Regions from separate parts of the Streptococcus sp. Z554 genome, predicted to be linked through region 2. Evidence: predicted binding sites of a transcription regulator. Region 2 holds the regulator's gene; the other holds the start of a gene.
The links. The regulator NrdR, encoded in region 2, represses ribonucleotide reductase genes. The targets are predictions, from matches to a motif close to ACACNATATATNGTGT.
Positions count from the first base shown of each region.

Region 1: the regulator NrdR is predicted to act here: its motif matches at 10,211-10,226, upstream of nrdD (anaerobic ribonucleoside-triphosphate reductase).

Region 1 covers NZ_JBRKNV010000005.1:25,617-41,508, forward strand. The annotation lists gene rplX (50S ribosomal protein L24) at 1-153, opposite strand, end outside; gene rplN (50S ribosomal protein L14) at 226-594, opposite strand; gene rpsQ (30S ribosomal protein S17) at 620-880, opposite strand; gene rpmC (50S ribosomal protein L29) at 905-1,111, opposite strand; gene rplP (50S ribosomal protein L16) at 1,121-1,534, opposite strand; gene rpsC (30S ribosomal protein S3) at 1,538-2,191, opposite strand; gene rplV (50S ribosomal protein L22) at 2,204-2,548, opposite strand; gene rpsS (30S ribosomal protein S19) at 2,560-2,841, opposite strand; gene rplB (50S ribosomal protein L2) at 2,944-3,777, opposite strand; gene ACVC7R_RS05620 (50S ribosomal protein L23) at 3,795-4,091, opposite strand; gene rplD (50S ribosomal protein L4) at 4,091-4,714, opposite strand; gene rplC (50S ribosomal protein L3) at 4,739-5,365, opposite strand; gene rpsJ (30S ribosomal protein S10) at 5,448-5,756, opposite strand; gene ACVC7R_RS05640 (uridine kinase family protein) at 6,037-6,651, opposite strand; gene nrdG (anaerobic ribonucleoside-triphosphate reductase activating protein) at 6,648-7,244, opposite strand; gene ACVC7R_RS05650 (GNAT family N-acetyltransferase) at 7,249-7,749, opposite strand; gene ACVC7R_RS05655 (hypothetical protein) at 7,787-7,927, opposite strand; gene nrdD (anaerobic ribonucleoside-triphosphate reductase) at 7,939-10,146, opposite strand; gene ACVC7R_RS05665 (damage-inducible protein CinA) at 10,272-11,825, opposite strand; gene ACVC7R_RS05670 (hypothetical protein) at 11,870-12,004, opposite strand; gene mnmG (tRNA uridine-5-carboxymethylaminomethyl(34) synthesis enzyme MnmG) at 12,094-14,010, opposite strand; gene ACVC7R_RS05680 (NUDIX hydrolase) at 14,019-14,474, opposite strand; gene mnmA (tRNA 2-thiouridine(34) synthase MnmA) at 14,614-15,735, opposite strand.
Region 2 covers NZ_JBRKNV010000006.1:56,234-72,125, forward strand. The annotation lists gene trxA (thioredoxin) at 1-89, opposite strand, end outside; gene ACVC7R_RS06460 (DUF4649 family protein) at 104-325, opposite strand; gene ACVC7R_RS06465 (MarR family winged helix-turn-helix transcriptional regulator) at 421-801, opposite strand; gene ACVC7R_RS06470 (CidA/LrgA family protein) at 981-1,355, shown strand; gene ACVC7R_RS06475 (LrgB family protein) at 1,352-2,047, shown strand; gene ACVC7R_RS06480 (hypothetical protein) at 2,118-2,849, opposite strand; gene ACVC7R_RS06485 (ABC transporter ATP-binding protein) at 2,865-3,560, opposite strand; gene ACVC7R_RS06490 (GntR family transcriptional regulator) at 3,564-3,929, opposite strand; gene nrdR (transcriptional regulator NrdR) at 4,072-4,545, shown strand; gene ACVC7R_RS06500 (DNA helicase) at 4,546-5,715, shown strand; gene dnaI (primosomal protein DnaI) at 5,716-6,612, shown strand; gene ACVC7R_RS06510 (NADPH-dependent oxidoreductase) at 6,609-7,322, shown strand; gene der (ribosome biogenesis GTPase Der) at 7,336-8,646, shown strand; gene secA (preprotein translocase subunit SecA) at 9,227-11,740, shown strand; gene ACVC7R_RS06525 (3-deoxy-7-phosphoheptulonate synthase) at 11,821-12,852, shown strand; gene ACVC7R_RS06530 (3-deoxy-7-phosphoheptulonate synthase) at 12,854-13,885, shown strand; gene acpS (holo-ACP synthase) at 13,930-14,292, shown strand; gene alr (alanine racemase) at 14,282-15,385, shown strand; gene recG (ATP-dependent DNA helicase RecG) at 15,336-15,892, shown strand, end outside.

The DNA.
Region 1 (15,892 bases), on a different contig from region 2:
AAGTTCGTTAGTTGGACGTTGGTGTTTCTTAACGATGTTAACACCTTCAACGATAACTTTGTTTACTTTTGGAAGGGCAGTAAGGACAACAGCTTCTGTTCCCTTATCTTTACCAGCGATTACGCGAACTTTGTCGCCTTTTTTTACAAACATTTTTTTCTCCTTTTATTCTTACGCCCGATGGGCACCCTGGCTAGGCCAGGGGACTGTGTTTGTTTTTATTGATTAAAGTACTTCTGGAGCAAGTGACACGATCTTCATGAAGCCACCTTCACGCAATTCACGTGCAACTGGGCCAAAGATACGTGTTCCGCGAGGAGTTTTGTCGTCACGGATGATAACTGCTGCGTTTTCGTCAAATTTGATGTATGAACCATCAGCACGACGAGCACCTGATTTAGTACGAACGATAACTGCTTTAACAACGTCACCTTTTTTAACCGCACCACCAGGAGTAGCTTGTTTTACAGATGCCACAATAACATCACCGATGTTTGCAAATTTACGTCCTGAACCACCAAGAACTTTGATAGTCAAGATTTCGCGAGCACCGCTGTTGTCTGCGACTTTCAAACGAGTTTCTGTTTGAATCATTTCAGTTTTCTCCTTTCAGGCTTGATTAGATGATTACCGCTTCTTCAACAACTTCTACAAGACGGAAACGTTTTGTAGCTGAAAGCGGGCGAGTTTCCATGATACGTACGATATCGCCTTCTTTGGCAACATTGTTTTCATCATGTGCTTTGTATTTTTTAGAGTAGTTAATACGTTTACCATAGACTGGGTGGTTACGTTTTGTTTCAACTACAACTGTGATTGTCTTGTCCATTTTGTCAGATACAACACGTCCAACAAGAACTTTACGATTATTGCGTTCCATTGAAATTTCTCCTTCCCTAGTCTATTATTTCGCTTCAGATTGAACTGTTTTGATTCGAGCGATTTGTTTTTTAACTTCTTTCAAGCGAGCTGTTTGTTCTAATTGACCAGTAGCAGCTTGGAAACGAAGTTCAAACAATTCTTTTTTCAATTCGTTTTCGCGCTTCGCGAGTTCTTCTTGAGAAAGACCACGAAGTTCTTTAACAAATTCTTTTACTTCATTAAGTTTCATGCCTTCTCCTTATTCTGCTTCACGTTTTACGAATTTACATTTAACTGGCAATTTGTGGCTTGCAAGACGAAGCGCTTCGCGAGCAACTTCTTCAGATACACCAGCAACTTCAAACATTACTTTACCACGTTTAACTGGTGCTACCCAACCTTCAGGTGCCCCTTTACCAGATCCCATACGAACCCCGATAGCTTTAGCTGTGTAAGATTTGTGTGGGAAGATTTTAATCCAAACTTTACCACCACGTTTCATGTAACGAGTCATGGCGATACGAGCAGCTTCGATTTGGCGGTTAGTGATCCAGTGGCTAGTTGTAGCTTGAAGACCGTATTCACCAAAAGCTACTTCTTTTCCACCTTTAGCTTCACCGCGCATTTTACCACGGAATTCACGACGGTGTTTAACACGTTTAGGTACTAACATTGGTTATTTACCTCCTTTAGTGTTTTTACGAGCTGGAAGAACTTCACCACGGTAGATCCATACTTTAACACCAAGTTTACCGTATGTAGTATCTGCTTCTTCCCAAGCATAATCGATATCCGCACGAAGTGTGTGAAGCGGAACAGTTCCTTCAGAGTATCCTTCAGCACGGGCGATATCTGCACCGTTCAAACGACCTGATACTTGTGTTTTAATTCCTTTAGCTCCAGCACGCATTGCACGTTGGATTGCTTGTTTTTGTGCACGACGGAAAGCAACACGTTGCTCCAATTGACGAGCAATTCCTTCACCAACAAGGTGAGCATCCAAATCAGGTTGTTTGATTTCGATGATGTTGATGTGTACTTGTTTTCCAGTCAATTTGTTAAGTTTAGCACGGAGTGCATCAACGTTAGCACCACCTTTACCGATAACCATACCTGGTTTAGCAGTGTGAAGTGAAACGTTAACTTTGTTTACTGCGCGTTCGATTTCAATAGTTGAAACCGCTGCGTCAGCAAGTTCTTTTTGAACGAATTTACGGATTGCAAGATCTTCATGAAGGTAATCCGCGTATTCTTTTTCAGCATACCATTTGGCATCCCAATCACGGATGATGCCGACACGCATACCAATTGGATGTACTTTTTGACCCACGATTTTACCTCCTTATTTTTCTGCAACAGCTACAGTGATGTGAGCTGTACGTTTGTTGATTGGTGAAGCTGAACCTTTCGCACGTGGACGGAAACGTTTCATAGTTGGTCCTTCGTTTGCGAATGCTTCAGATACTACCAAGTTAGCTTTATCCAAACCAAAGTTGTTTTCAGCGTTAGCTACAGCTGAGTTCAAAACTTTCAAGATGATTTCAGCAGCTTTGTTTGGAGTGAATGTCAAAATTGCGATTGCATCGGCTACGCTTTTACCACGGATGTTGTCAAGAACAAGACGTGATTTACGAGGTGAAACACGTACTGTGCGAGCCATTGCTTTAGCTGAAGTAATTTCTGCCATTTATGTTCTCCTTATTTTCTACGTGTCTTCTTGTCGTCTGCGGCGTGACCTTTGTAAGTACGAGTTGGTGCAAATTCACCAAGCTTGTGACCTACCATGTCTTCTTGGATGTAAACAGGTACGTGTTTACGTCCATCATAAACTGCGATAGTGTAACCAATGAAACTTGGGAAGATCGTTGAACGACGTGACCAAGTTTTGATAACTTTTTTCTTTTCGTCGTTAGCTTGAGCTTCAACTTTTTTCATCAAATGCTCATCGACGAAAGGTCCTTTTTTAAGACTGCGTCCCATTTTTATATTTTCTCCTTTAAATATAGTACCACAGCGGCTTGCGCTCTCAACGAGCGCTACCGAGCTGGCGGATTATCTAGCGCTTAAGCGACTAGTTTTAAATTATTTCTCGTTGCGACGACGAACGATAAGTTTGTCAGATTTCGCTTTCTTGTTACGAGTTTTAAGACCAAGAGCAGGTTTGCCCCATGGAGTTGATGGTGCTTTACGACCAACTGGTGCTTTACCTTCACCACCACCGTGTGGGTGATCGTTAGGGTTCATTACAGAACCACGAACTGTTGGGCGGATACCTTTCCAACGGCTACGTCCTGCTTTACCAAGGTTAACAAGTCCATGTTGTTCGTTTCCGACAACACCAACTGTAGCACGACAAGTTCCAAGAATCATACGAACTTCGCCTGATTGAAGACGAACAAGAACATATTTACCTTCTTGACCCAATACTTGAGCAGAAGCTCCAGCAGCACGAACCAATTCACCACCACGACCTGGTTTCAACTCAATGTTGTGAACCAAAGTACCAACTGGGATGTTAGCAAGTGGAAGAGCGTTACCTACTTTGATATCAGCTTCAGGACCTGAAACGATACGTTGACCAACTTCAAGACCTTTTGGAGCGATAATGTAAGCTTTCACACCGTCAGTGTAGTGTACAAGAGCGATGTTTGCAGAACGGTTTGGATCGTACTCGATAGTTTTAACAACTGCTTCAACGTTATCTTTGTTACGTTTGAAGTCAACCAAACGGTAGAAACGTTTGTGCCCACCACCTTGGTGACGAACAGTGATACGACCGTTGTTGTTACGACCAGCCTTGTTCTTCAAAGCAACAAGCAATGATTTTTCTGGTGTGCTTGTTGTGATTTCAGCGAAATCCAAAGAAGTCATATTACGGCGACCGTTTGTTGTTGGTTTATAAACACGAATTCCCACGATATTTCCTCCTTAGATTATTCAGCTTCAGCTGCAAACAACTCGATTGCTTTTGAATCAGCTGTAAGAGTGATGATAGCTTTTTTAGTTTTGTTAGTAAAACCAGTGTAACGTCCAACACGTTTAGCTTTTGGTTTTACGTTGATTGTGTTAACATTTGCAACTTTAACACCTTCGAAAGCAGCTTCAACAGCTTGCTTGATCAAAAGTTTGTGTGCACGAGTGTCAACTTCAAATACATACTTCCCTGCTTCAAGTTGAGCCATTGAGCTTTCAGTGATAACAGGTTTTTTGATAACATCATACAAATTCATTATGCAAGAACCTCCTCGATTTTAGAGATAGCTGCTTGAGTAACAAGAAGTTTGTCACTATTTGCGATGTCAAGAACACTTGCAGTTGTAGCAGTCGCAACTTTCACGTTTGGAAGGTTACGAGCTGAGAGAGCTGCGAATTCGTTTCCTTCTTCAAGAATAACAAGGACTTTAGAATCGATGCTCAAAGCTGCAAGAACTTTTGCAAATTCAGCAGTTTTTGGAGCTGTAAATTCAAGAGAATCAACGGCTACAAATTTATTTTCAGCAACTTTTTCTGAGTAAACAGATTTAAGCGCAAGGCGACGAACTTTTTGAGGAAGTTTGTACGCATAGCTACGTGGAGTTGGTCCGAAGACAATTCCACCACCACGCCATTGTGGAGAGCGGATAGAACCTTGACGAGCACGTCCAGTTCCTTTTTGACGCCATGGTTTGCGTCCGCCACCTGAAACAGCTGAGCGGTTTTTAACTGCGTGAGTTCCTTGACGAAGGCTAGCACGTTGGCTGATGATCACATCAAACACAACAGATTGGTTTGGTTCGATACCAAAGATTGCATCGTTAAGAACAACTTCGCCCGCTTGTTTACCAGTTTGGTCGAATAATGTTACATTTGCCATTTTGACTGTATTCCCCTTTCCTTATTATTTACCAGCTTTAACTGCTGACTTGATAGTGATAAGAGATTTCTTAGCACCTGGTACGTTACCTTTAATAAGGATAACGTTCTTTTCTGGAACAACTTGTACAACTTCAAGGTTTTGAATTGTTACGCGGTCGCCACCCATACGTCCTGCAAGGTTTTTACCTTTGAATACGCGGTTAGGTGCAACAGGTCCCATAGAACCTGGACGACGGTGGTAACGAGAACCGTGAGCCATAGGTCCACGTGATTGTCCGTGGCGTTTGATAACACCTTGGAAACCTTTACCTTTAGATGTACCAGTTACATCAACAATGTCTCCAGCTGCGAAAGTTTCAACTGTGATTTCAGCACCAACTTCCAAGCCTTCAACGTTTTTGAATTCACGAATGAAGCGCTTAGGAGCCGTGTTAGCTTTTGCTACATGTCCTTTAGCAGGTTTGTTGCTCAATACTTCGCGTTTGTCATCGAAACCAACTTGGATAGCGTTGTAACCATCTGTTTCAACAGTTTTAACTTGAAGAACAACGTTTGGAGTTGCTTCGATAACTGTTACAGGGATCAATTCGCCAGCTTCAGTGAAGATTTGAGTCATTCCCACTTTTTTCCCTAAGATTCCTTTTGTCATGAGAAAATAGTTCCTTTTCTATATTTTTTATTCAAAAAGTTTTTAACGAGCGTTTTTTATGCTCAAGGTTTCAAACTTTAGATTAAAGTTTGATTTCTACGTTTACACCACTTGGAAGATCCAATTTCATCAAAGCGTCAACTGTTTTTTGAGTTGGGTTGATGATATCGATCAAACGTTTGTGTGTACGCATTTCGAACTGTTCGCGAGAATCTTTATATTTGTGAGTCGCACGAATGATTGTGTAGAGGCTACGCTCAGTTGGAAGTGGGATTGGACCCGCAACTTGTGCACCTGTACGAGTAGCTGATTCTACGATTTTTGCAGCCGCTGTGTCAAGCGTACGGTGTTCGTAAGCTTTCAAACGGATACGGATTTTTTTGTTTGCCATCTTTTTCTCCTTTTCGTCTATTTAAGATAATAGGCTAGCTCCACAAGAAAACCGACGCGCGTTGCGTGGCAATGCAACCGAGCGTGTCGCAACCTCTTGCATCAAAGCTAAGGCTGTCATTTACAGCACCATAATAGAATAACACAAAGCCCCTGCGATTGCAAGGGATTTGACAGGATTTTTTAATTTTTTTAGATGAAACTGTTTTCTTTTTATAAATGGCGAAATTACTCCCTTTCTTGAGAGTAATTTTGAAGTTTTCTTCTTTATAACATAACAGTCAATATTTGATGATAAATTGATTCCCTGATTGATCCACCAAAATATCTGCTGTAGATTCAGTTTCTTTATAATAGCGATTATACTGATTTCGTCTTTCTTTGTGAGTATTTAGGATAAAGCTAGCATCACGATTTCTCACAGTCGTATCTCGAGATAGCCGCCGCTTTAATTCTGTCTCCTCATCTGTGTAAAAACAAATGGTTTTGTCAAAGAGCTCCTTGGGTAGAAAACCTACAGACATCCCTTCGACTATCAGAATTGGTTTTTCGCCTGATAAGACTTCACTGGGTTTCCAAGGTTCAGCAATCGTTAAGATATCCATCCCAGCATTTAAAGCGAGAATGTCTCTTTCTAAACTTACCAGTTCATGAGTCACAGGTAAACAAGCGGTCACTTTTTGATCAGGAGACTCCTTTGACACCACTAAATGACGGTTTGAAGTAATGTAAGGATCGGTTTCTAATAAGTTTACTTTTGCAGAATCTAGGGCTTGGTACAATTCTTGAGCAAAAGTCGATTTACCTGATGCTCCATGGCCATAGATACCCAGTGTTTTTACTTTGCCCGACTCTATTTCTGATACTAGTCTTTCGATTAACTCTTTTTTCTTCATTCCCTTTTCACCTGCTCGTAGCTTTCTTTTCCGTCATTGAGTTTATCCCAAATAACTACTTTCCCACTTTGCAGAGATTTTTGCACATCGATAATGCGTTGATTGGAGGAACCTCGGAACTGGAGCATAAGATTGCGCTTGCTTTTGTCATAACGTCCATCGACCAGGATATCAATCAGTGACAAGAGTTCCAGTTTATCTGGTGTCTCCAACATCATTTCCTCCCAAGTATAGCCCGTCCACGACCAGATGTCCTTGTCTGGTAATTCCTTTCGGATACGTTTGACGAGGGGCAAGAGGATTCCTGTATTCAGAAAAGGTTCTCCTCCTAGCAAGGTCAATCCTTGAACATAGGGTTGAGCCAGGTCTGCCATAATCTGTTCTTCCAACTCGGGTGTATAAGGAATTCCTGCATTAAATGACCAGGTCGCTACATTATAACACCCCTCACAGTGAAACATGCAACCTGCTACGTAGAGGGAATTACGCACGCCTTCTCCATCGACAAAGTTAAAAGCCTTATAGTCAATGATGCGCCCTTGGCTGAGCTCTTCACTCTTCCACTCGCCAGGCTTTGGTGTATTCCATGTCATCCTTCTACTCCAACTCTATCCAATAACGCTCCGTTCCATTACGAACATCCTCTAACTTCCCACCATTAGCTAAGATAACCGCTCGGCTGGCAGGATTTTCAGTGCTACAAGTCACAAGCGCTCGTTTGATATTCTTTTCCTTAGCCACTTGCAGACCTTGGCTGAGGGCCTCTTTAGCATAACCCTTGCCCCTTTCAGATGGACGAATAGAGTAGCCAATGTGGCCAGCATAGTTCAGCAAACCCTCATTCAGTCTCAATCGCAGATTCAAAAATCCTAGAGCAACACCTACATCATCAAATGATACAAATTGAATAGAAGGAACACGATTTTCAGGCAAATTTATTCCCATTTCTTTCTGCATATTTGCCTCCAACCAGTCTTCGTAGTCAAAGTTCTCAGTATCCCAAAATCCGCCATCGTGGGCTGATTGAGTCTGTTCAAACTCTGCCATCATCTCTAAAACTGTTTCTTTATCTGCCAATCTTGGTCTGCGTAGTATCATTTTTACCTCCAGCTAAGAGAAAAGCGAGAGGCAACTCTCACTTTTTCTTGTTCTTGTTTAAAAATTGTTCTCTAAGGCTAGCCACTCGGTCTTTTTTATTGACCCCACCCTTTGAATGTTTCTCGTGGAAGCGTTGGACCAAGGCCTTGCCTTTATCGTCTAATTGATATTTTCCCATTCTTTTTCTTTCTAATTTCTCACTTCATGTCCAGCCGTTTTAATAGTAGAACCGTTCATATGTTTGACACGCGCAGCAATTTCCTTATGACGTCCATTGACCATCGGACGAGCTTGAGGATTTCCGAGATAGCCACAAGTTCGTTTAACAACGTCTACTGTTTTAGGATCATTATTCCCACAGTTAGGACAAGCAAAGCCTCTCTCTGTCGGTTCAAAATCTCCTTCAAAATCACACTTGTAGCAACGGTCAATCGGAGTATTGGTCCCGAGATAACCGACACGGTCATAAGCATAATCCCACACAGCTTCCAAAGCTTTTGGATTTTGTTGGAGAACTGGGTACTCACAGTAGTGGATGAAGCCACCTGAGGCACCTGCTTCTGGATAGACCTTCTCAAAGTCCAACTTTTCAAATGGTGTTGGATTTTTGCGGACATCATAGTGGAAGGAATTTGTATAGTATTCTTTATCTGTAATATCTGGAATAGAGCCAAATTTCTCTGTATCTAAACGGCAGAAACGGTCTGTCAAACTTTCAGATGGTGTCGAATAGATAGAGAAGTGATAACCATATTGGTCAGACCACTCTTCTACTCGGCGCTTCATATCACGAATAATATCCAGTGTAAATTCCTTGGCTTCTGGATTGCTTTCCCATTGATTGCCAAAGAAAACGGTCGCCACTTCGTACAAGCCAATATAGCCTAGAGAGATGGTCGCACGACGATTCTTAAAGAGTTGGTCAACGCTTTCTTCTTTTCCAAGGCGACGTCCGAAGGCTCCGTATTGATAAAGAATTGGGGCATTGGCTGGAGTGGCTTCCTTGGTTCGCTCCACACGATAAACAAGAGCATCTTCCGCGATATTCATACGCTCGTTGAAGATTTCCCAGAACTTATTCATGTCTCCTTCAGATTCGAGGGCGATACGAGGAAGATTGACCGTCACGACACCTAGGTTCATACGGCCCGAATTAACCTCTACTCCATTCTCATCCTTCCAACCTTGAAGGAATGAACGGCAGCCCATAGGAACCTTGAAGGAGCCTGTTAACTCGACAATCTTATCGTAAGACAAGACATCCGGATACATGCGCTTAGTTGCGCACTCAAGAGCCAACTGCTTGATATCGTAGTTAGGTGAATCTTCTTCCAAGTTAAGTCCTCTTTTTAGGGTGAAGATGAGTTTAGGGAAGATGGCTGTACGGTGTTCTGAACCCAGCCCCTTGATTCGAATGTTTAAAATTGCCTTTTGAATTTCACGTTCAAAGCGACTGGTTCCTAGCCCGAAACCAAGAGAAGTAAATGGCGTTTGTCCATTTGAAGTGAAGAGGGTATTGATTTCATATTCCAAAGATTGCATGGCATCATAGATGTCTTTTTGCGTTTTTTTCCAAGCGTATTCTTGGCGCTTGTCAGGCAGAACCCATTCCTCTGCATCTTTGAGATGCTTTTGGTAATTTTTCTCTGCGTATGGAGCCAAGACTTCATCAATCCGGTCTGCTGAACAACCACCGTACTGGCTAGAAGCAACATTGGCGATGATTTGAGAAATCTGCGCCGTCGCAGTTTGGATAGATTTAGGACTTTCTACCTCAGCATTCCCAATCTTAAAGCCATTTTCCAACATGCCCTTGAAATCAATCAAACAGCAGTTAGTCATAGGCGTGTAGGGGCTATAGTCCAAATCGTGATAGTGGATATCTCCTTTTTGATGAGCGTTAGCCACATGTTTAGGAAGCATTTGAAGGCCGATTGATTTTCCAACAATCCCTGCCGTCAAGTCACGCTGAGTATTAAAGACGTCACTGTCCTTATTGGCATTTTCATTGACAACTGCCTGATCTTTATTGAGCAGTTTATGAATACTGAAGTTGATGTCTGTCGCTTTAGAGCGCTCAAAATCACGCTGGGTCCGATAAGTAATATACTCCTCGGCCAAGGCGTATTCTTTAGCTTCCAACAACTCGTGTTCTACGATATTTTGGATTTCGTAGATTTTTACACCTTGCGGGAAACGACTATGAATCTCTTCAACGATACGTTCAACTAGGGTGCTAAGTCGCTTTTCAACCAAAGGGGTTACATCCATAACCTTTTCAGCAGCCTTATGAAGCGCTTTGTCAATCTTGTCTACATCAAAAATTACACGTCTACCGTCACGCTTTTCGACGAATAAAGTCGGATCAGGGACAGCCTTCTCTTCCAGTACAATCATATCCATACCCTTTTCTTAAATATAATATTGATTCTAAAAAGTATTATATCACTAAAAAAATAAAAATCAATATCTTGTGTCAAAAAATAAAAATTTTTTAAAATTACACAAGATATTGATAATTTTTATTTTAATTTGTAGAGTTTAAAGTCTTTGAATTCACTTTGAACCGCTTGATAATTTTCAGCTAAAAGTTGCTCAACTTCTGTCCATAGGGTTGTTTTTGTATTTACTACAATCATCTTTGGTTGATTATCTCGTAGATCATTTACAAGCTTGGTACGATTTGCATCAAGTCCTGTATGCAATCTCGGTGATAACAACTGACTAGCAGCCAAGCGTTCACTTGCCTTATAACTACTTGTCTGATCATCCCAAACATAGATACGATCTGTAGCCTGCGTTTCCCCTTTAACCTTAGCTTCAATACTAGTTCGTTCTTGATATTGTGCAGTATGGAGCAAATATCGCGATACTAGAGGAGCTGAAAATAGATAAATGAGAGCTAAAATTGGTAGGTAGGCATTCCCTTTTACAAAAGTACCCCATACTGAAGTTTCTTCTCTAGATCGTCTACGACGATTGGCCCCTTCTGCTTTCTCTGTAGGAATTCCAGCAAGTAAAAGAAGGGACAAGAAAGGAAGTAACTCAACCATGCGACTGCCGTGGATTTGGTCTGTAGAAAAAATTTCTAAAACCAATACCAAAATGACAGCTATTGCAGCAAAGATTGATAAGACTGACTGTTTCAATGGCTTAGATTGGAAGAGACCTGTAAATGCCATCGTCAACGCTCCAAGAGCAATGGCTAACAATCCATAGAAAAGGATGTTGTCTAGCAATCCCGGGTTAGACATAAAGTTCAAACTATCTACTGGGTAGAGTATTTGACTAATCGCATTTCCAAAACTGCCTTTATAAACCGTGTAGTAACCAATTGGATAAAAGAAAATTGAAAAACCAAGGCCCGCAGCAAAAAATTGATAAAGGCCATGAGTCAATTTATTGCGCCCAACATTAAAAGCTGTTACTGCAAAAAACAAGACGAATGCATACAAGATTGTAACCAAAGGTGCAAAGAAAAATGCTAGAGCTAAGCTAGCTCCAATACGCAAGAAACCTTTATCTTGGTTTGGTTCTGCCAAATAAGCCGTCACTAAACTTAGAGCATAGAACAAGAATGGGAGAGCAAGAATAGTTGCATAGCCGCCACCAAAGCTAAGAGCACTAGCCAGGATATAAAAGACTGTCAATACTTGTTGTGATTGTTTATTTTGTTCCGTCAGATTGTAAGCCGAACGAAAAAGAAAGAGTCCAGCACCTACTAAAGCTAACCAATTAAAGACGGCAAACAAAATACTTCCCTGAGTTACATACTGTAAAAAATAATAGAGGAGACCACTAGTTCCAAAATAATCTGTGTAGATATCTCCGCTCTGATGCATAGCCCATCCAATATAAAAATCCTGAGACTGCTCAGGACTTATCAATCCTAAGAAGAAGGGGAGGATTACGGACACAAGCACCACTATAGTACTCAAAATGAGAATATTAAAAAATGGTAAGCGGGCAGGTTGACGAGTCTCAACCTCAAGTTGCTCCTCATTCTCTACTGAATCATCCTGGATTCCCATCCAAGTTGGAGTTGGTTCGTCTTCTAATCTACCATATACACTCATACATTCTCTCCTATATCTTAATTTGTTCTAGTATATCAAAAAGTCTAGTTCTTGTCAGCCTGTGGCGGACGTTTACACAACTTTTCAGACAAGGAAGCAAAGCGTTCGACCTCATAAAAACGGTGATATAAAGCTTTTTTATAGTGAGCTAAAAAAGTTTTTTCTTCTACTGTGAGCATTATCATTTCTCCTTTTCTTTTTTATTCGAAAAAAGAAGAAAAAATCTAAAAAAGCTGAATTCCCAAAAAGAGAATTCAGCGCTTTGTTTTTAATCAGCTTTCTTTTCTAAATTTTTTGAAATGCTTCGATTTTTGCCTTCTAGATACACCATAAGAATGGAGATATCTGCTGGGTTAACTCCAGAAATACGGCTGGCTTGCCCAATGGTTTCTGGATTGATGAGTTTGAACTTCTGGCGCGCTTCTGTCGCAATAGAGTCAATGTCATCCCAGTCGATGTTGGCTGGAATGCGTTTTTCTTCCATACGCTTCATCTTGGCAACCTGATCCATGGCTTTTGAAATGTAGCCTTCGTACTTGATTTCTGTTTCAATCAATTCGATAATTTTGTCATCTAGCTCTTCAGCAGCAGGCCCGATAAAGGCCACTACATCTTGGTAAGAGACTTCTGGGCGACGGAGAAATTCCTTGGCTGTCACTGCATCTGTCAACGGCTTGAATCCCATCGCTTCAACCTTAGTGTTGGTTTCCTTAACTGGCTTGAGTTTGATACTGTCTAAACGCTTCATCTCATTGTCAAATTGATTTTTCTTGATTTCAAAACGAGCCCAGCGTTCATCGTCAACAAGACCAACCTCACGACCCATCTCAGTCAAACGCATATCCGCATTGTCATGACGGAGAATAAGACGGTATTCTGCACGACTGGTCAAGAGACGGTAAGGTTCAATGGTTCCCTTGGTCACCAAGTCGTCAATCATTACTCCGATATAACCGTCGCTTCGTTTTAGAATCAACTCAGGCTTGCCTTGGATTTTCAAAGCCGCATTGATACCAGCGATAATCCCTTGGCCAGCAGCTTCTTCGTAACCTGACGTTCCATTTGTCTGACCAGCAGTAAAGAGACCTGAAATTTTCTTGGTTTCCAGAGTTGCACGCAACTGATGCGGCAAGACCATATCATACTCGATTGCATAGCCAGTTCGCATCATCTCTGCATTTTCCAAACCTTTGATGGAATGAACCAAGTCACGTTGGACATCCTCAGGAAGACTGGTTGAAAGTCCTTGAACATAAACTTCTTCTGTGTTTCGTCCTTCTGGTTCAAGGAAGAGTTGGTGGCGTTCCTTGTCCGAAAAGCGAACAATCTTGTCCTCAATCGACGGACAGTAACGAGGTCCTACTCCCTTGACCACACCTGTAAACATAGGCGCACGGTGGAGGTTGTTTTGGATAATCTCATGGCTGGTACCATTGGTGTAGGTCAACCAGCACGGAACTTGGTCTTTAACATAATCTTCATCACGTGAAGTGTAAGAGAAGTGATTTGGTGTTTCATCTCCTGGTTGAATCTCTGTCACATCGTAGTTGATAGAGGAAGCCTTGACACGTGGAGGTGTTCCTGTCTTAAAACGACCAATTTCAAGACCCAATTCCTTGAGATTATCAGCTAGGTTAATAGAAGCCAGACTGTGGTTTGGACCTGATGAATACTTGAGGTCTCCGATGATGATTTCCCCACGGAGAGCTGTCCCTGTGGTTACGATAACGGCCTTGGCAGCATACTCTTGATGGGTAGCTGTACGAACACCGACAACCTTGCCTTCTTCCACCAAAATCTCATCAATCATAGTTTGACGAAGAGTGAGATTCTCTTGATTTTCAACCGTTTTGCGCATTTCCTTAGAGTAAAGTTCCTTATCAGCCTGCGCACGAAGGGCACGAACGGCCGGCCCTTTACCAGTGTTGAGCATCTTCATCTGGATGTAGCTCTTGTCAATGGTCCTAGCCATCTCCCCACCCAGGGCATCGACCTCACGCACGACAATCCCCTTGGCAGAACCACCGATAGAAGGATTACAAGGCATGAAAGCCAGCATTTCAATGTTGATAGTCGCAAGCAAGACCTTGCAACCCATACGGCTAGCGGCCAAGGAAGCCTCAACCCCAGCGTGTCCCGCACCGATTACAATAATATCGTATTCTTCAATAAAATTATAAGTCATTTTCTCTCCTATTCTTCAAGATGGATGTGTCTTAGTTGGCCGTCCCAATCTGGTAAGGCTGTTTTTAAAAAGGCTGGAACTAGCTGGATATCCTCGAGTTTATCCAAGTCAATCCATTCACAGGGTTGCGTTTTCTCATCTTCCTGCATGGTCAACGGGGCATTCTCAAGTAAGTCTACCAAATAATGAAACTCGATATTGTGATAATATACGCCGTCTTGTTCAAAACGATTTTCAACTATAAAAGCTAGCTGTCCAGTTTGAGCTTTGACACCCAATTCTTCACCCACTTCACGGATCACCGCATCTTCTGTACTTTCATTAACTTGGATCGCTCCGCCGATAGTGTAATACTTGCCCTTATCTTTGGTGACTAGGAGCTTGCGGTTTTGAAGAATCAAAGCTGTCGCCCGAACGCCAAAAACTGTATTTCCTACTTTTGTCCGAAAGTCTTGTTGAATCATCTTGCCCTTTCCTTAAAACGACACAAAAACAGTCAAAACTCCAAAGAAGTGCAGGACAAAAAAGCCTGCAACATCCATGAGCTTTGACCATCATTTCTATTGCTGTTATTATTGTAGCAGATTGAGCAAATTTGTCAATCTATATGTACTGACACACCTTGCCGTCACGGTAGGCGTTATCAATCAAACCACCACCAAGACATTCTTCACCGTCGTAAAAGACAACTGCCTGTCCTGGTGTGATTGCGCGCTGTGGTTCTGCAAAGATGACCTCTGCCTTGTCTCCTTTGACATGAACCGTCACCTTAGAGTCAGGCTGACGGTAGCGGAATTTAGCCGTGCATTCTAATGTAAATTCCTCTGGCATCTCACGAGTAAAGTGAACCTGACTAGCCTCTAAGCTAGTTGACATGAGCGAATCATGGTAGAATCCTTGGCCTACATAGAGGATATTCTTGCTGAGGTCTTTTCCGACAACAAACCAAGGGGCATTGTCACCGCCGTGTTGCCCACCGATACCGAGTCCACCACGCTGACCGATCGTATAATACATCAGACCGGCATGCTCACCCATATCACGACCATCCACAGTCATCATACGACCAGGCTGGGCTGGTAGATAGTTGCTGAGAAATTCTTTAAAGTTCTTTTCTCCAATAAAGCAAATCCCTGTCGAGTCTTTCTTCTTAGCAGTCGCAAGACCTGCTTCTTCTGCTAGTTTGCGAACTTCAGGCTTTTCCAAATGTCCCAATGGGAACATAGTCTTTTGGAGTTGTTCTTGCGAAAGCTGGCTGAGGAAATAGGTCTGGTCCTTGCCATTGTCCACACCACGAAGCATATGAACAATCCCATCCTCATCACGCGCCACACGGGCATAGTGCCCAGTTGCTACATAGTCTGCTCCCAAGGTCATAGCATAGTCCAAAAAGGCCTTAAACTTGATTTCCTTGTTACACATCACATCTGGATTTGGCGTGCGTCCTGCACGATATTCCGCTAGGAAATACTCAAAAACGCGGTCCCAGTACTCTTTTTCAAAGTTGACAGAGTAGTAAGGAATACCTAGTTGGTCCGCTACCGCAGCCACATCCTTGTAATCTTCGGTCGCCGTACAGACGCCGTTTTCATCTGTGTCGTCCCAGTTCTTCATGAAGATACCGATCACGTCGTAGCCCTGCTCCTTGAGCAAGAGAGCCGTCACCGACGAATCAACACCACCACTCATCCCCACGACAACACGTGTTTTAGAGTTATCACTCATGGTAGTTCTCCCATCTATTCGTTTATTCACGATTGAAGGTCGTGTTTGCTATCACGATTGAAGGTCGTTTGAGCAATTTTCATTATAACACGCTTAGATAGAGAAGACAAGGAAGATGCTGACAAACCTAGCCACCTCTTTTATAAATACATGAAGA
Region 2 (15,892 bases):
GGACCACACCAAGTTGCCCAGAAGTCTACCAAGACCAATCCGTCTTTAGTTTCTTGTTCGAATGTTGCATCTGTAATTGCTTTTGCCATAGTATTTCTCCTTTTTAATTATATTGGCTTAAATCTTGTTTCATGAGATAGAAGAAAACATCTCCATAAGTCCCATGGTAGTCCAAATCATGCCCCTTGTAGGTTACTTTTTGGACAGGGTAGTAGTCTGCGACACCAATCAGGCAGGCATGTTGAGAACGTTCAAATTCTTCGTATGACTCGAAGGTCATGGTTCTCTCTTGCTTGCTGGCATCAAGATAAGTGATTTCAATCATAGGATTCTCCTTTGCTAAATCATATCTTCATTTTACTCCTTGGAAAAAGGAATGTCAAGAAAATTGCTTGCGCACGCAAGTTTTTTGTAAAAATTTTAGGAAAGCCAACTTGCTTTTGTTTCAAGGCTTTCTTCTACAGCTTTTTGTAGATAGGCAAGAGTTGTCTGACCCTCCTTAGTGAGGCAGATAAAACTAGCTCGCTTATCCTGGTCACAACATCTCCGACTAAGTAAACCGCAGTTTTTGGCTTCTAAGCGTGCCACCATTCGTGATACAGCACTTGGACTCAGATGGAGTTTGTCAGGCAGGTCAATCTGTCTCAAAGATTTTTCTTGAGCCTGATTTAAAAAGTGCAAGAGATAGAATTCTTTGAGCGTTAGGCTTTGGTCACTCTGTTCAGCAATCGTTTGCTCTAAAAGAGCTTCTAGCTCTACTTGTCGGCGGTTGAAGTCAAACCATTTTTCTAAGTAAGTCATATCAATCTCCTTTCTATATGGTAGTTATAAACAGATTGCCTATCTGAGATGCTTGCGCACGCAATTAGTATACAACTTTTTGGAATAGATAGCAAGAAGGATGTTTCTTGTGTATTTCCTTGAAATTTTCAGAAAAAGGAGTAAACTGGTATGCAGAAAGTCTATTTTTGGAGAATACGATGAAGTTATATGTTCAGTTAATGATTTTATTTGTGATTTCTTTAATCGGTGAGGGAATTTCCGTTTTTTTCCATTTGCCGATTCCGGGTAGTATTATTGGCTTGATTATCCTTTTTTTAGCCTTGCAGTTTAAGTGGTTGCGGGTACGTCATGTCAACATGGTTGGGAATTTTCTCCTAGCTAATATGACTATCCTCTTTCTACCTCCTGCAGTTGGGATTATGGAGAAATTTGATGTGATTGCTCCCTATTTATTGCCCATTGTCTTGATTGTCTTTTTTGCAGCAGTTATCAATATTATCTTGATTGCGCTGGTCGTTCAGTTTATCAAAAAGCGTTATGAAGGAGATTACGAAGAAAGAGGTGTCAAATGAGCGAATTTGTATCCAATCCACTATTTGGGATAGCCTTGTCCATTTTGGCTTACCTTGGAGGCATGATTATCTTTAGAAGGTATCCTCACCCTCTAACAACTCCCTTACTCTTAGCGACTTTATTTATCATTGCTTTTCTAAAACTGACGGGTATTTCTTATGCTGCTTATTATCAAGGTGGGATTTATCTTAATAACTTGATTGTTCCCTCAACAGTAGCCCTAGGGATTCCTCTTTATAAGAGCTTTCACCTCATGAAGCACCATGTTAGAAGTATTTTACTCAGTAGTTTCTTAGCGGTTGTTGTGAATACAGTTTTTACAGCTTTCGTTGCAAAATTCTTCGGTATGGATTTCTTCTTGGCGATTTCGCTTTTCCCAAAGTCTGTAACGACGGCTATGGCAGTTGGAATTACGGATAAGCTACAAGGGATAGCGACGATCACCTTGGTAGTTGTGGTAGCAACTGGCATTTTGACTAGCGTTATCGGGCCAACACTCTTGAAATGGCTAAAAATTGACGACCCAGTAGCCGCAGGTCTTGCTCTTGGAGGAACTGGCCACGCAGTCGGTACTGGGACAGCATTTCACTACGGATCAGTAGCTGGCGCCATGGCTGGCTTAGCAATCGGTGTAACAGGTTTACTTTACGTATTTGTCAGTCCTATTGTAGCCAATTTGATTTTGAGTTAAAAACTAAGAATGTTTCATTTATTTGGGTAAAAAAAGCCCCCCTAGCTTTAGTTGCTAGGGGTTTCATTTATTATTGTAGATTAACTTTGTTCTTCAAGATGTAGTAGGTTCCGAGATAGAAGCCGACGCTAAGGATTAAATCTTTGAAAATTTCAAAGGATAAAACCCAATTGTAGTCGAAATCGATGCGAAGATTGAGGGTGATAAATCCAAGAACAACTTGGATGGCGATGTAGGCGACGACCGCAAGAGCTGTACGGTATTCATTAAAGAGTTGACCGATAGAGATAGACAAGTAGATACAAAGAATACCTGCAAGAGTGTTAAAAATATAGGAAATCAAGGCTAACCAGAAATTATCTGTATAATTTTTTAGCATATACTCGGCAAAACTAGATAGGAAGGCGTCTGGTTGAATCATGGAAATGATAATATAAAGGCTAAAAAGGAAGACCACTGTACTTGCCAAAGACCAAACAAAGGCTCCAAGAAGTTTAGCGGAGAGAATCTGGTGTTCAGATACTGGAAGGGTGAGAGTTAGATAGCCACGACGATCGTAAACACTTCCCTTAAATCGTTGAATAATCAAAATCAAGGTTGAGATACTCAAAGTAATAACCAATCCCCCAAAAACCAGAGATAGAAATACTAACATGACAACGCCCTTATCTTGATAATAGGTGCTTGAGAGGCTACTGCCCTGAATACCGATGATGACAGATAAGGATAGTACAGCTGCATAGAGGGCTAAAAACCATTTGTTGACATTTTTAAATTCATAACGAACTAAATTCCAAAACATAATAATCTCCTTTATCTAGGCTTTGAATTCGTGACGGAAGAGCTGGTCAATTGATTCACCTGACTCGTAACGAATATCATCCACATTTCCTTGACGGACGACTTTTCCGTCCTTGAGGAAAATAATCTCATCCAAGATTGGTTCGATGTCGGAAATCAAGTGAGTTGAAATCAAGACAGTCGAAGTTGGAGAGTAGTTGTTAATGATGGTATTCAAGATATAGTCGCGAGCTGCGGGGTCGACACCACCGATTGGTTCGTCAAGAACATACAAACGAGCGTCACGACTCATGACAAGGATCAACTGAACTTTTTCTTTGTTCCCTTTTGAGAGTTTCTTGAAACGGCTATTCTCATCGATGCCAAGGTCGCGAAGAAGACCTTGAGCGCGTTCTAGATTGAAATCTTTATAGAAGGTCTTGAAAAAGGTAAGAGCTTCCTTGACTTTCATTTGCTCGTTGAGATAGGTTGTATCAGGCAGATAAGAAACAATTGCCTTAGTTGCTGGGCTTGGTTCCATGTCGTTGATCAGAATACGCCCTCCATCAGGTTGTAACAAGCCGTTGATTAGTTTAATCAGGGTTGTCTTTCCGGAACCGTTTGGGCCAAGGAGACCCACAATCTTTCCTGCTGGAATTTCAAGGGAAACATTTTGAAGAGCAGGGCTTGCTCCATAGTATTTTGAAACATTTTCAAACGTTAACAAGGTCATAGTCTAAACTCCTTCGATATAATCTCTCAAAACAGTTGGTAGTTCTTCTTTTTCATAGCCAAATTCTACCATGCCTGTTACAAACTGCTGCAGTTGTTCTTCTGATAGTTGTTTCCGGGATTGGAGGATTAAGTCCAAGTCCTCTGTGACAAAACGTCCTGCAGTACGCTTGGTGTATACGAAGCCTTCTCTTTCTAGGTCTGATAGGGCACGTTGGATGGTATTAGGATTGACACCAGCCTCACTAGCCAACTCTCTGACAGTTGGTAGCTGTTGGTTGGGTTCGAGTTTATGGGAAATAATTTGCAGTTTAATCTTATCCATTATCTGCAAATAAATAGGTTTATTGTTATCAAATATCCAGGACATCACGGTCTCCTTTCTACAATATCTATTGTGTTAATTAAATAATACAACTAAACAAGAAACTTGTCAAGCCAAAAGGAGAATTATTTTGGGAATTGCTCAAAAAAATGGTATAATGAAAAGAAAACGACAAGGAGGGGAAGGCATGCGTTGTCCAAAATGTGGCGCTACTAAATCAAGTGTTATCGATAGCCGTCAGGCTGAAGAAGGAAATACGATTAGAAGAAGACGTGAGTGTGAAGAATGTCAGCATCGTTTTACGACCTATGAACGTGTAGAAGAGAGAACGCTGGTTGTGGTCAAGAAGGATGGCACACGGGAGCAGTTCTCCAGAGATAAAATCTTTAACGGGATTATTCGTTCGGCTCAAAAACGTCCGGTGTCTAGTGATGAGATTGGCATGGTGGTCAATCGTATCGAACAAAAACTCCTCAGTCGTAATGATAATGAAATTCAAAGTGAAGATATTGGTTCTCTGGTCATGGAAGAATTGGCTGAACTAGATGAAATCACTTACGTTCGTTTCGCCAGCGTCTATCGTAGCTTTAAAGACGTGAGCGAGCTCGAAAATCTTCTCAAACAAATTACGCAATCTTCAAAGAAGAAAAAGGAAAAATAAATGAAGCCTAATGATCGTTTTTCTTTTCTTAAGAATAATCGGGTGTCGCAAGATCCCACAACTTTGGTGCAGTGCTACCTCCCGATTATCGGTCAGGATGCGCTCAGTCTTTACCTTTATACCCTAGCCTTTTGGGATAATGGACAAAAGGAACACCTCTTTGCTGCGATTCTCAACCATCTTAATTTTGGGATGGACAGACTCTTAAAAGCTTTTAAAATCTTATCAGCATTCAACTTGCTTACCCTCTATCAAAAGGGTGACGGCTATGAACTTGCTATTCATCCAACGCTTTCTAGTTCAGATTTCTTGCGTCACACAGTTTATCGGACTTTATTGGAGAAAAAAATTGGCGATCCAGCAGTTTCTGATTTGCGTCAAGAGTCTGCAGACGGAGAAGCTTTGACGGTTTCTTTGAGTCAGGTCTTTCCAGAGATAGAGGACATGGTTAGTCAGGATGAGATGCCAGTAAGAGCTAAGTTTACGAATGATTTTGATTTGGATCATTTTCGTCAGCTCATGGCGAGAGATGGTCTCCGTTTCCAAGATGAACAGTCAGATGTTTTAGAGTTATTTAAAATCGCTGACGAGAAAAAATGGACCTGGTTTGAAACTTATCAGTTAGCTAAAGGAACAGCAGTTTCCCAAGTCATTTCTGTCAAGCGCATGCGTGAAAAATTAGCGCAACAGCCCGTCGCATCGGACTTTAGCCCTAAGGAAGCAACCATTATCCGAGAAGCTAAAAGTAAAACTGCCCTGCATTTTTTGGCAGAAATCAAACAGACACGAAATGCTGGAATTATCCAAGCTGAACGTGATTTGCTGAAACAGATGGCAGACCTAGGCTTGCTTGACGAAGTCATCAATGTGGTTATACTTTTGACCTTCAACAAGGTTGATTCGGCCAATCTCAATGAAAAATATGCCATGAAAGTGGCTAATGATTACTCTTATAACAAAGTCAGGTCTGCTGAAGAAGCTGTATTGCGAATCCGAGAGAAGAATCAAAAGGGGCAGGAACAAAAAACGGCGCAGGCAAGCCAGGCAAAAACCAATGTTCCTAAATGGAGTAATCCGGAATATAAGAATGAAACCAGCGAAGAAACTCGTTTGGAGTTAGAACGCAAGAAAAAAGAAATGTTAGCCCGATTAGGGAAAGGAGGAGACTAGATGGAAAGTGTAGGAGATGTGCTTAAAGGTCATCCCAGCCGTTTTCAATACCAAGACTTGGTCCAGCAGATTGTAAAAGATCCGGATGTTGCGGCTTTTATCCAGAAGGAATCTCTCAGTCAAGAGGAATTGAATCGTAGTATCTCTAAGTTTAACCAATACATCACCGAACGTGATAAGTTCCTTCGCGGAGATACAGACTATATTGCGCGTGGTTATAAGCCTATTCTGGTCATGAATCGTGGTTATGCAGATGTATCCTATGAGGAAACTCCGGAACTGATTGCGGCTGAGAAAGAAGCAGCTATCAAGAACCGTCTCAGACTGATCAATCTTCCAGCTAGTCTTAAAAAAGCTAGCCTAGCTCAAGTTGATTTAGATGATGCAGGGCGCTTACCGGTTTTCGAAAAGTTATTCGCCTTTGTTGACCAATATCCGGTCATCCGTAAGGGTCTCTATCTCTATGGAGATTTTGGGGTTGGGAAGAGCTTTATGGTCGCTGCCCTAGCCCATGATTTGTCAGAAAAACGTGGTGTTTCATCAACTCTCCTCCACTATCCGAGCTTTGTTATTGATGTCAAAAATGCTATTGGTGATGGAAATGTTAAGACTTTGGTGGATGAGATTAAGCAAGCTGAAGTTTTGATTTTGGATGATATTGGTGCTGAACAATCAACACCGTGGGTCCGTGATGAAATCTTGCAAGTGATTCTTCAGTATCGTATGCAGGAAGATTTACCGACCTTTTTCACTTCCAACTTCAATTTTGAAGATTTGGAAAAACATTTTGCAAAAGGCAAGAACGGAAATGATGAAACTTGGGAAGCTAGACGTGTCATGGAGCGTATCCGTTATTTAGCAGAGGAAACAAGATTAGAAGGAGAAAATCGTCGATGACAGAAACGATTAAATTAATGCAAAGCCACTCATCAGTGCGCAGATTTAAGGAGCAAGAGATTCCTCAAGAGGACTTGAATGAGATTTTGAAGGCTGCCCAAATGGCTTCAACTTGGAAAAATTTCCAATCTTATTCAGTGATTGTAGTCAGAAGTCAAGAGAAGAAAGATGCTCTGTATGAACTAGTTCCTCAGGAAGCTATTCGTCAATCAGCAGCATTCTTGCTCTTTGTTGGTGATCTAAACCGTGCAGAAAAAGGAGCTCGTCTCCATACAGATACTTTCCAACCACAAGGTGTGGAAGGTCTCTTGATTACATCTGTGGATGCTGCACTTGCTGGGCAAAATAGCTTGCTGGCTGCAGAGAGTCTAGGTTACGGTGGGGTAATTATTGGATTGGTGCGTTACAAATCTGCTGAGTTAGCAGAATTGTTCAACCTTCCTGACTACACCTACCCAGTTTTTGGGATTGCACTGGGTGTACCGAACCAAAAACATGATGTAAAACCAAGATTACCACTCGAAAATGTTGTCTTTGAGGAAGAATACCAAGAACAAACAACTGAGGCTATTGAAGCCTATGATCGTGTGCAGACTGAATATGCAGGAGCTCGTGCGACTACCACTTGGAGTCAACGTCTTGCAGAGCAATTCGGTCAGCCTGAACCAAGCTCAACCAGAGAAAATCTTGAACAAAAGAACTTATTGTAGAAAGTGAGAAAACATGGCCTTACCAACTGTTGCCATCGTAGGACGTCCCAATGTTGGGAAATCAACCCTGTTTAACCGTATTGCAGGGGAACGCATCTCAATCGTAGAAGATGTCGAAGGAGTAACACGAGACCGTATCTATGCTACTGGTGAATGGCTTAACCGTTCTTTCAGTATGATTGATACGGGAGGGATTGACGATGTTGATGCTCCATTTATGGAACAAATCAAGCACCAGGCAGAGATTGCCATGGAAGAAGCGGATGTCATCGTCTTTGTAGTTTCCGGTAAAGAAGGAATCACGGATGCAGACGAGTACGTAGCCCGTAAACTTTATAAAACTCATAAACCAGTCATCCTTGCAGTCAACAAGGTAGACAATCCTGAAATGCGAAATGATATCTATGATTTCTATGCTCTAGGTTTGGGCGAACCTTTACCAATTTCGTCTGTGCACGGGATTGGTACAGGGGATGTGCTAGACGCCATCGTGGAAAAACTCCCGCAGGAAGTCGAAGAAGAAAATCCAGATGTCATTAAGTTTAGCTTGATTGGACGTCCCAATGTCGGAAAATCTAGCTTGATCAATGCCATTTTGGGAGAAGATCGTGTCATTGCCAGTCCTGTAGCTGGTACAACTCGCGATGCCATTGATACCCATTTTACAGATGCTGACGGTCAAGAATTTACCATGATTGATACGGCTGGTATGCGCAAGTCTGGTAAAGTATATGAAAATACAGAGAAATACTCCGTTATGCGTGCCATGCGTGCCATTGACCGTTCAGATGTAGTCTTGATGGTCCTCAACGCTGAAGAAGGCATCCGTGAGTACGACAAGCGTATCGCTGGATTTGCTCACGAAGCCGGTAAAGGGATGATTATCGTGGTCAACAAGTGGGATACTCTTGAAAAAGATAACCACACCATGAAAAACTGGGAAGAGGATATCCGTGAGCAGTTCCAATACCTGCCTTACGCACCGATTATCTTTGTATCAGCTTTGACCAAGCAACGTCTCCACAAACTTCCAGAGATGATTAAACAAATCAGCGAGAGTCAAAATACCCGTATCCCATCAGCAGTCTTGAATGATGTTATTATGGATGCTATCGCCATCAACCCAACACCGACCGACAAAGGAAAACGTCTCAAGATTTTCTATGCGACTCAAGTGGCAACCAAACCACCAACCTTTGTGATCTTTGTCAACGAAGAAGAACTGATGCACTTCTCTTACTTGCGTTTCTTGGAAAATCAAATCCGCAAGGCCTTTGTCTTTGAAGGGACACCGATCCATCTGATCGCAAGAAAACGAAAATAAAAAAGCAGAATCTGGAAAGATATTTCCAGATTTTTTTGCTATAATAAAATAAGAAAAGACTTGGTGAGGTGTGAGATGGAGAAGTTGTTGAAGTTGTTGGTTTTAGCGCCCTACTTTTACTTTTTGCGTTGGATTGAGAAGGTAGATAGAGATAGTAGATACTTCACTTTTTTCTATTATTTTTACTGGATTTACCTTCCTTTGTGGGCTTTGTTTAGTATAGCTTTTACAGGATTTTCAGTTTTACTGTTTAATTATATTTGGTTAAGTCCTAGAGATTTAACAAGGTGGGGCATTTGGTTGCTCTTAATCTTCTTATCCCTTGTAAATGACTGGAAAGTTTTTGACTGTCTAAAAAAGATGAACAAACTGAGATTGGACAAGAAGAAAGCTAGCAACGACTGAGGGAAAATCTCAGTAAAAAACCTTGCTGGAAAGAGAAATTTTAAGGGAACTAATCATCTTGGTTATCCCTTTTTTTGTCCTAAGGGAAAACGGATTCTTTCTTGAAAAAACTTGGCAAATATGTTACAATGAGAAGAACGTTTTAAAATATTAAAAATTCGAAGTAAGGAAAAAAATGGCAAATTTACTAAAAACAATCATCGAAAATGATAAAGGTGAACTTCGTCGTCTTGAAAAGATGGCTGACAAGGTTTTGAAATACGAAGATGAGATGGCTGCAATGACAGATGAGCAGCTCCAAGCGAAAACGGATGAGTTTAAGCAACGTTATCAAAATGGTGAAACGTTAGATCAGCTCTTGTATGAAGCATTTGCAGTTGTTCGCGAAGGTGCTAAGCGTGTCCTTGGTCTCTTCCCATATAAGGTTCAGGTTATGGGTGGTATCGTTCTTCACCACGGTGACGTTCCTGAGATGCGTACTGGTGAGGGTAAAACATTGACAGCGACTATGCCGGTATACCTTAATGCCCTTGCAGGAAAAGGTGTCCACGTAGTTACCGTCAACGAATACCTTACAGAACGTGACGCGACTGAAATGGGTGAGTTGTACTCATGGCTTGGTTTGTCAGTAGGAATTAACTTGGCTGCAAAATCTCCAATGGAGAAAAAAGAAGCTTATCTCTGTGACATTACTTACTCAACGAACTCAGAAATTGGTTTCGACTATCTTCGTGACAACATGGTTGTTCGCGCAGAGAACATGGTTCAACGTCCACTCAACTATGCCTTGGTCGATGAGGTTGACTCTATCTTGATCGACGAAGCTCGTACACCATTGATCGTTTCAGGCGCTAATGCAGTTGAAACAAGCCAACTCTACCATATGGCTGACCACTTTGTGAAGTCTCTGGATAAAGATGATTATATCATTGATATTCAGTCTAAGACAATCGGTTTGTCTGACTCGGGTATCGACAAGGCCGAAAGCTACTTCAAACTAGAAAATCTTTATGACATTGAAAACGTAGCATTGACTCACTTTATCGACAATGCCCTTCGTGCCAACTACATCATGATTCTTGATATTGACTATGTGGTCAGCGAAGAACAAGAAATCTTGATTGTCGACCAATTTACAGGTCGTACCATGGAAGGTCGTCGTTACTCTGATGGCTTGCACCAAGCGATTGAAGCTAAAGAAGGTGTGCCAATCCAAGATGAAACCAAGACATCAGCATCAATTACCTACCAAAACCTTTTCCGTATGTATAAAAAACTGGCAGGTATGACAGGTACTGGTAAAACCGAAGAAGAAGAATTCCGCGAAATCTACAACATTCGTGTTATTCCGATTCCTACTAACCGTCCAATCCAACGTATCGACCATTCAGACCTTCTCTACGCTAGCCTCGATGCAAAATTCAAGGCTGTCGTTGAAGATGTTAAGGCCCGTTACCAAAAAGGCCAGCCAGTCTTGGTAGGTACCGTTGCCGTTGAAACCAGTGATTTCCTTTCTAAGAAATTGGTTGAAGCAGGTGTGCCTCACGAAGTACTGAATGCCAAAAACCACTATAGAGAAGCGCAAATTATCATGAATGCTGGTCAGCGTGGTGCGGTCACGATCGCAACCAACATGGCCGGTCGTGGTACCGATATCAAGCTTGGTGAAGGTGTTCGTGAACTTGGTGGACTTTGCGTCATCGGTACAGAACGTCACGAGAGCCGTCGTATCGATAACCAGCTTCGTGGACGTTCAGGTCGTCAAGGAGACCCAGGTGAATCACAATTCTACTTGTCACTCGAAGATGATTTGATGAAACGTTTCGGTTCAGAACGCTTGAAGGGTGTCTTTGAACGTCTCAACATGTCTGACGAAGCCATTGAATCTCGTATGTTGACACGTCAGGTTGAAGCAGCGCAAAAACGTGTTGAAGGAAACAACTACGATACTCGTAAACAAGTCCTTCAATATGATGATGTTATGCGTGAACAACGTGAGATTATCTACGCACAACGTTATGATGTCATCACTGCTGATCGAGACCTTGCTCCAGAAATTCACGCCATGATTAAACGTACAATCAACCGTATTGTCGACAATCATGCTCGTTCTAAACAAGATGAAAAACTCGAAGCAATTTTGAACTTTGCCAAGTACAACTTGCTTCCAGAAAATTCAATTTCCCTTTCAGACCTAGAAGGTTTGTCAGACCAAGCTATCAAAGATGAGTTATACCAACGTGCATTGAAGGTCTACGATAGCCAAGTTGCTAAACTTCGTGATGAAGAAGCCGTTAAAGAATTCCAAAAAGTCTTGATTCTACGTGTTGTTGATAATAAATGGACAGACCATATCGATGCCCTTGACCAGTTGAGAAATGCTGTTGGACTTCGTGGTTATGCTCAAAACAACCCTGTTGTAGAATATCAAGCGGAAGGCTTCCGTATGTTTAACGATATGATTGGTTCGATTGAGTTTGATGTGACTCGCTTGATGATGAAAGCACAAATTCATGAGCAAGAGCGACCACAAGCTGAACATCATATCAGTACGACAGCAACCCGAAATATTGCTGCGCAACAAAGAAATCTTCCAGCTGATTTGGACCTCAGTCAAGTGAAACGTAATGACTTGTGCCCATGTGGTTCTGGTAAGAAATTTAAAAACTGTCACGGTAAACGACGTTAAGAATGACTAATTTTCAGGCGGATGCCTAGTGAAAAGTGAATTTTCGCTTGGCATCCGTTTGCTTTATAAGGAGATGAATGATGGTATTTACAGCAAAAAGTCCGAAAATTGATATTGAAGAGGTTCGTAGTTTGTCTAAATTAGAAGGACAAGTACTTGCTAACAAACTCCAACGTGACCAAGAGCTTGAAGCGATTATTCGAGGAGATGATCAACGTATTTTATTGGTGATTGGCCCTTGCTCGTCTGACAATGAAGAGGCAGTTCTTGAGTATGCGAAGCGATTGTCAAAACTTCAAGAAGAAGTAAAAGACCGTATCTTTATGGTGATGCGTGTCTATACAGCTAAACCACGTACCAATGGTGATGGCTATAAGGGCTTGATTCACCAGCCAAATGCCAAAGAGGCACCAAGCCTTATCAATGGAATTAAAGCTGTCCGCCATTTGCACTACCGCGTTATTTCTGAAACAGGAATGACCACGGCAGATGAAATGTTGTATCCAGAGAACCTTCCCTTGGTAGATGATTTGATTTCTTATATGGCGGTTGGAGCTCGTTCGGTTGAAGACCAACAGCACCGTTTTGTAGCCAGCGGAGCAGATTTTGCGACTGGTTTTAAAAATCCAACCTCTGGAAATCTCAATGTCATGTTCAACGGTATTTATGCAGCTCAAAACAAGCAGAGTTTTCTTTTCCTAGGGAAAGAAGTCGAGACTACTGGAAATCCTCTATCGCACGCTATTCTCCGTGGAGCTCTGAACGAGTACGGGAAGAACATTCCTAACTACTACTACGATAATTTGATGGATACTATTGCTCAGTATGAAAAGATGGGACTTGAGAATCCATTTATTATCATTGATACCAACCATGATAATTCAGGGAAACAGTATATGGAGCAGATTCGTATCGTTCGCCAGACCTTGATTAACCGCGACTGGAATGAAAAGATTAAAAAATATGTTCGTGGATTCATGATTGAGTCTTATCTAGAAGATGGTCGTCAAAACGAACCTGAGGTCTTTGGTAAATCGATCACGGATCCATGTCTAGGATGGGAAAACACGGAAGCTCTTGTTCGTGAAATCTACCAAAGACTAGGAGAATAAGATGGCATTTATTGAGAAAGGCCAAGAAATCAATATTGAAGCGATTAAGGCGGCAACACAATTATCTGCAGAAACCTTGCGACATAAGGAAAGTCGTGACCAAGAACTAGCAGATATCCTTTCAGGAAAGGATGACCGTGTTCTTTTGGTCATTGGCCCTTGTTCGTCTGACAATGAAGAAGCAGTTCTGGAGTATGCTCGCCGTTTGGCAGACTTGCAGAAAAAAGTTGCGGACAAGATTTTCATGGTCATGCGTGTATATACTGCAAAGCCACGTACCAATGGAGATGGCTATAAGGGGTTGGTTCATCAGCCAGATACTTCTAAAGCTCCAAGTTTGATTAATGGTTTGCAGGCTGTTCGTCAGCTTCATTATCGAGTGATTACAGAAACTGGATTGACCACAGCGGATGAAATGCTTTATCCATCCAATCTCGTCTTAGTTGACGATTTAGTCAGCTATCATGCTGTGGGTGCGCGTTCAGTCGAAGACCAAGAACACCGTTTTGTAGCTTCAGGGATTGATGCACCTGTGGGGATGAAAAACCCCACCTCTGGAAATCTATCTGTGATGTTTAATGCTATCTATGCTGCACAAAACAAACAAACCTTTCTTTTCCATGGTCAAGAAGTTGAAACGTCTGGAAATCCCCTGGCCCACGTCATCCTTCGTGGAGCTATGAATGAATACGGGAAGAATGAACCAAACTTCTACTATGAAACTCTCTTAAATGCTATCGGTCACTACGAGTCTATGGGCCTTGAAAATCCTTTTATCATGATTGATACTAACCATGATAATTCAGGGAAACAATATATGGAGCAAGTTCGAATTGTTCGTCAAACCTTGCTCAACCGTGACTGGAATGAAAAGATTAAGAAGACAGTTCGAGGTTTCATGATTGAATCCTACTTAGCGGATGGTCGCCAAAACCAACCAGAAGTCTTTGGTCGTTCCATTACAGACCCATGTCTAGGCTGGGAAAATACAGTAGCCTTGGTAGAAGAAATTTATTCTACCTTAACAAAATAAGTGAAAAGGATGGAGTTGGGGGTTCTCAACTCCTTTTGATGAAAATGATAGTTGGACACGGAATCGATATCGAAGAATTAGCTTCCATACAAAATGCAGTTGAAAAAAGAGAAGGTTTTGCGCAGCGTGTCTTGACAGACAAGGAAATGGAGCGCTTTGCTAGTCTCAAAGGTCGTAGACAGATCGAGTATTTGGCTGGTCGTTGGTCAGCTAAAGAGGCTTTTTCAAAGGCTATGGGAACGGGTATTGGCAAGCTGGGCTTTCAGGACTTGGAAGTTTTGAACAATGAGAGAGGGGCTCCCTACTTCAGCAAATCCCCATTTTCAGGAAATGTTTGGTTATCGATTAGCCATACAGAACAGTTTGTGACAGCTAGTGTTATTTTGGAGGAAAATCATGAAAACTAGTCCACATAGACCAACCAAGGCCCTTATTAATCTAGAAGCAATCCGCTACAATATCCAACAGATGGGAGCACACATTCCTAAAGGCACCCTCAAATGGGCGGTTGTGAAAGCCAATGCCTATGGACATGGGGCTGTAGCTGTTGCGACTGCTATCCAGGATGATGTAGATGGTTTTTGCGTTTCTAATATCGATGAAGCCATTGAACTTCGTCAGGCAGGGATTTCTAAGAAAATCCTCATTTTAGGAATATCCGAGGTGGAATCAATTCCGCTAGCGCAAGAATTTGATATTACCTTGACCGTAGCAGGATTGGAATGGCTTGAAAATGTTCTTGCTACTGAGTCAGACTTATCAGGCTTAACCGTTCACCTGAAGATAGACTCAGGTATGGGACGCATTGGCTTTAGAAGTGCTAGTGAGGCTGAAGAAGCCCAAACTATACTCAAGAAACATGGTGCCTCTGTTGAAGGGATTTTTACTCACTTTGCGACTGCAGATGAGAAGTCAGAGATCTACTTTGAACAACAATTGCAGCGTTTCAAAGACATTCTAGCAGAATTTAAAGATTTGCCAGAACTGGTTCATGCAAGTAACTCCGCTACAACCCTTTGGCATGCGGAAACGATTTTTAATGCTGTTCGCATGGGGGATTCCATGTATGGTCTCAATCCAAGTGGACAAGTTTTGGAATTGCCTTATGAATTAAAACCAGCCTTATCTTTGGAGTCAGCCATCGTTCATATCAAAACAGTAGAGACTGGAGCTTGTATGGGCTACGGAGCGACCTATCAGGCAGACAGTGAGCAAGTCATTGCTACTTTGCCGATTGGTTATGCAGATGGTTGGACACGAGACATGCAGCATTTCTCAGTTCTGGTGGATGGCCAATTGTGTCCTATTGTAGGGCGTGTATCCATGGACCAAATCACCATTCGCTTACCTAAGCTTTATCCATTGGGTACCAAGGTAACTTTAATTGGCTCAGACGGAGATAAAGAAATTACTGCAACAGATGTAGCAGTTTACCGAGGAACCATCAATTATGAGGTGGTTTGTCTCCTCAGTGATCGCATTCCGAGAGAATATTATTAAAAAAACAAATGGAGAGGAGAGGAGCATGAATTTACATCAACCCTTGCATGTCTTACCTGGTGTGGGACCAAAGTCAGCAGAGAAGTACGCCAAACTAGGAATTGAAAACTTGCAAGATCTCTTGCTCTACTTTCCTTTCCGTTATGAAGATTTTAAGACCAAGCAAGTACTCGAGCTAGAAGACGGTGAAAAGGCGGTCCTGTCTGGTCAGGTGGTGACACCAGCTAGTGTTCAGTATTATGGTTTTAAGCGGAATCGCCTGCGCTTTAGCCTCAAACAGGGAGAGGTTGTTTTTGCGGTTAACTTTTTTAATCAACCCTACCTAGCAGACAAGATTGAACTAGGTGCGACTCTAGCCGTCTTTGGTAAGTGGGATCGTGCCAAGGCTAGTCTTACAGGCATGAAGGTTTTAGCCCAAGTCGAGGATGACCTCCAACCTGTCTATCGCCTAGCGCAAGGCGTCAGTCAAGCAGGACTTGTTAAGGTCATCAAGACAGCCTTTGATCA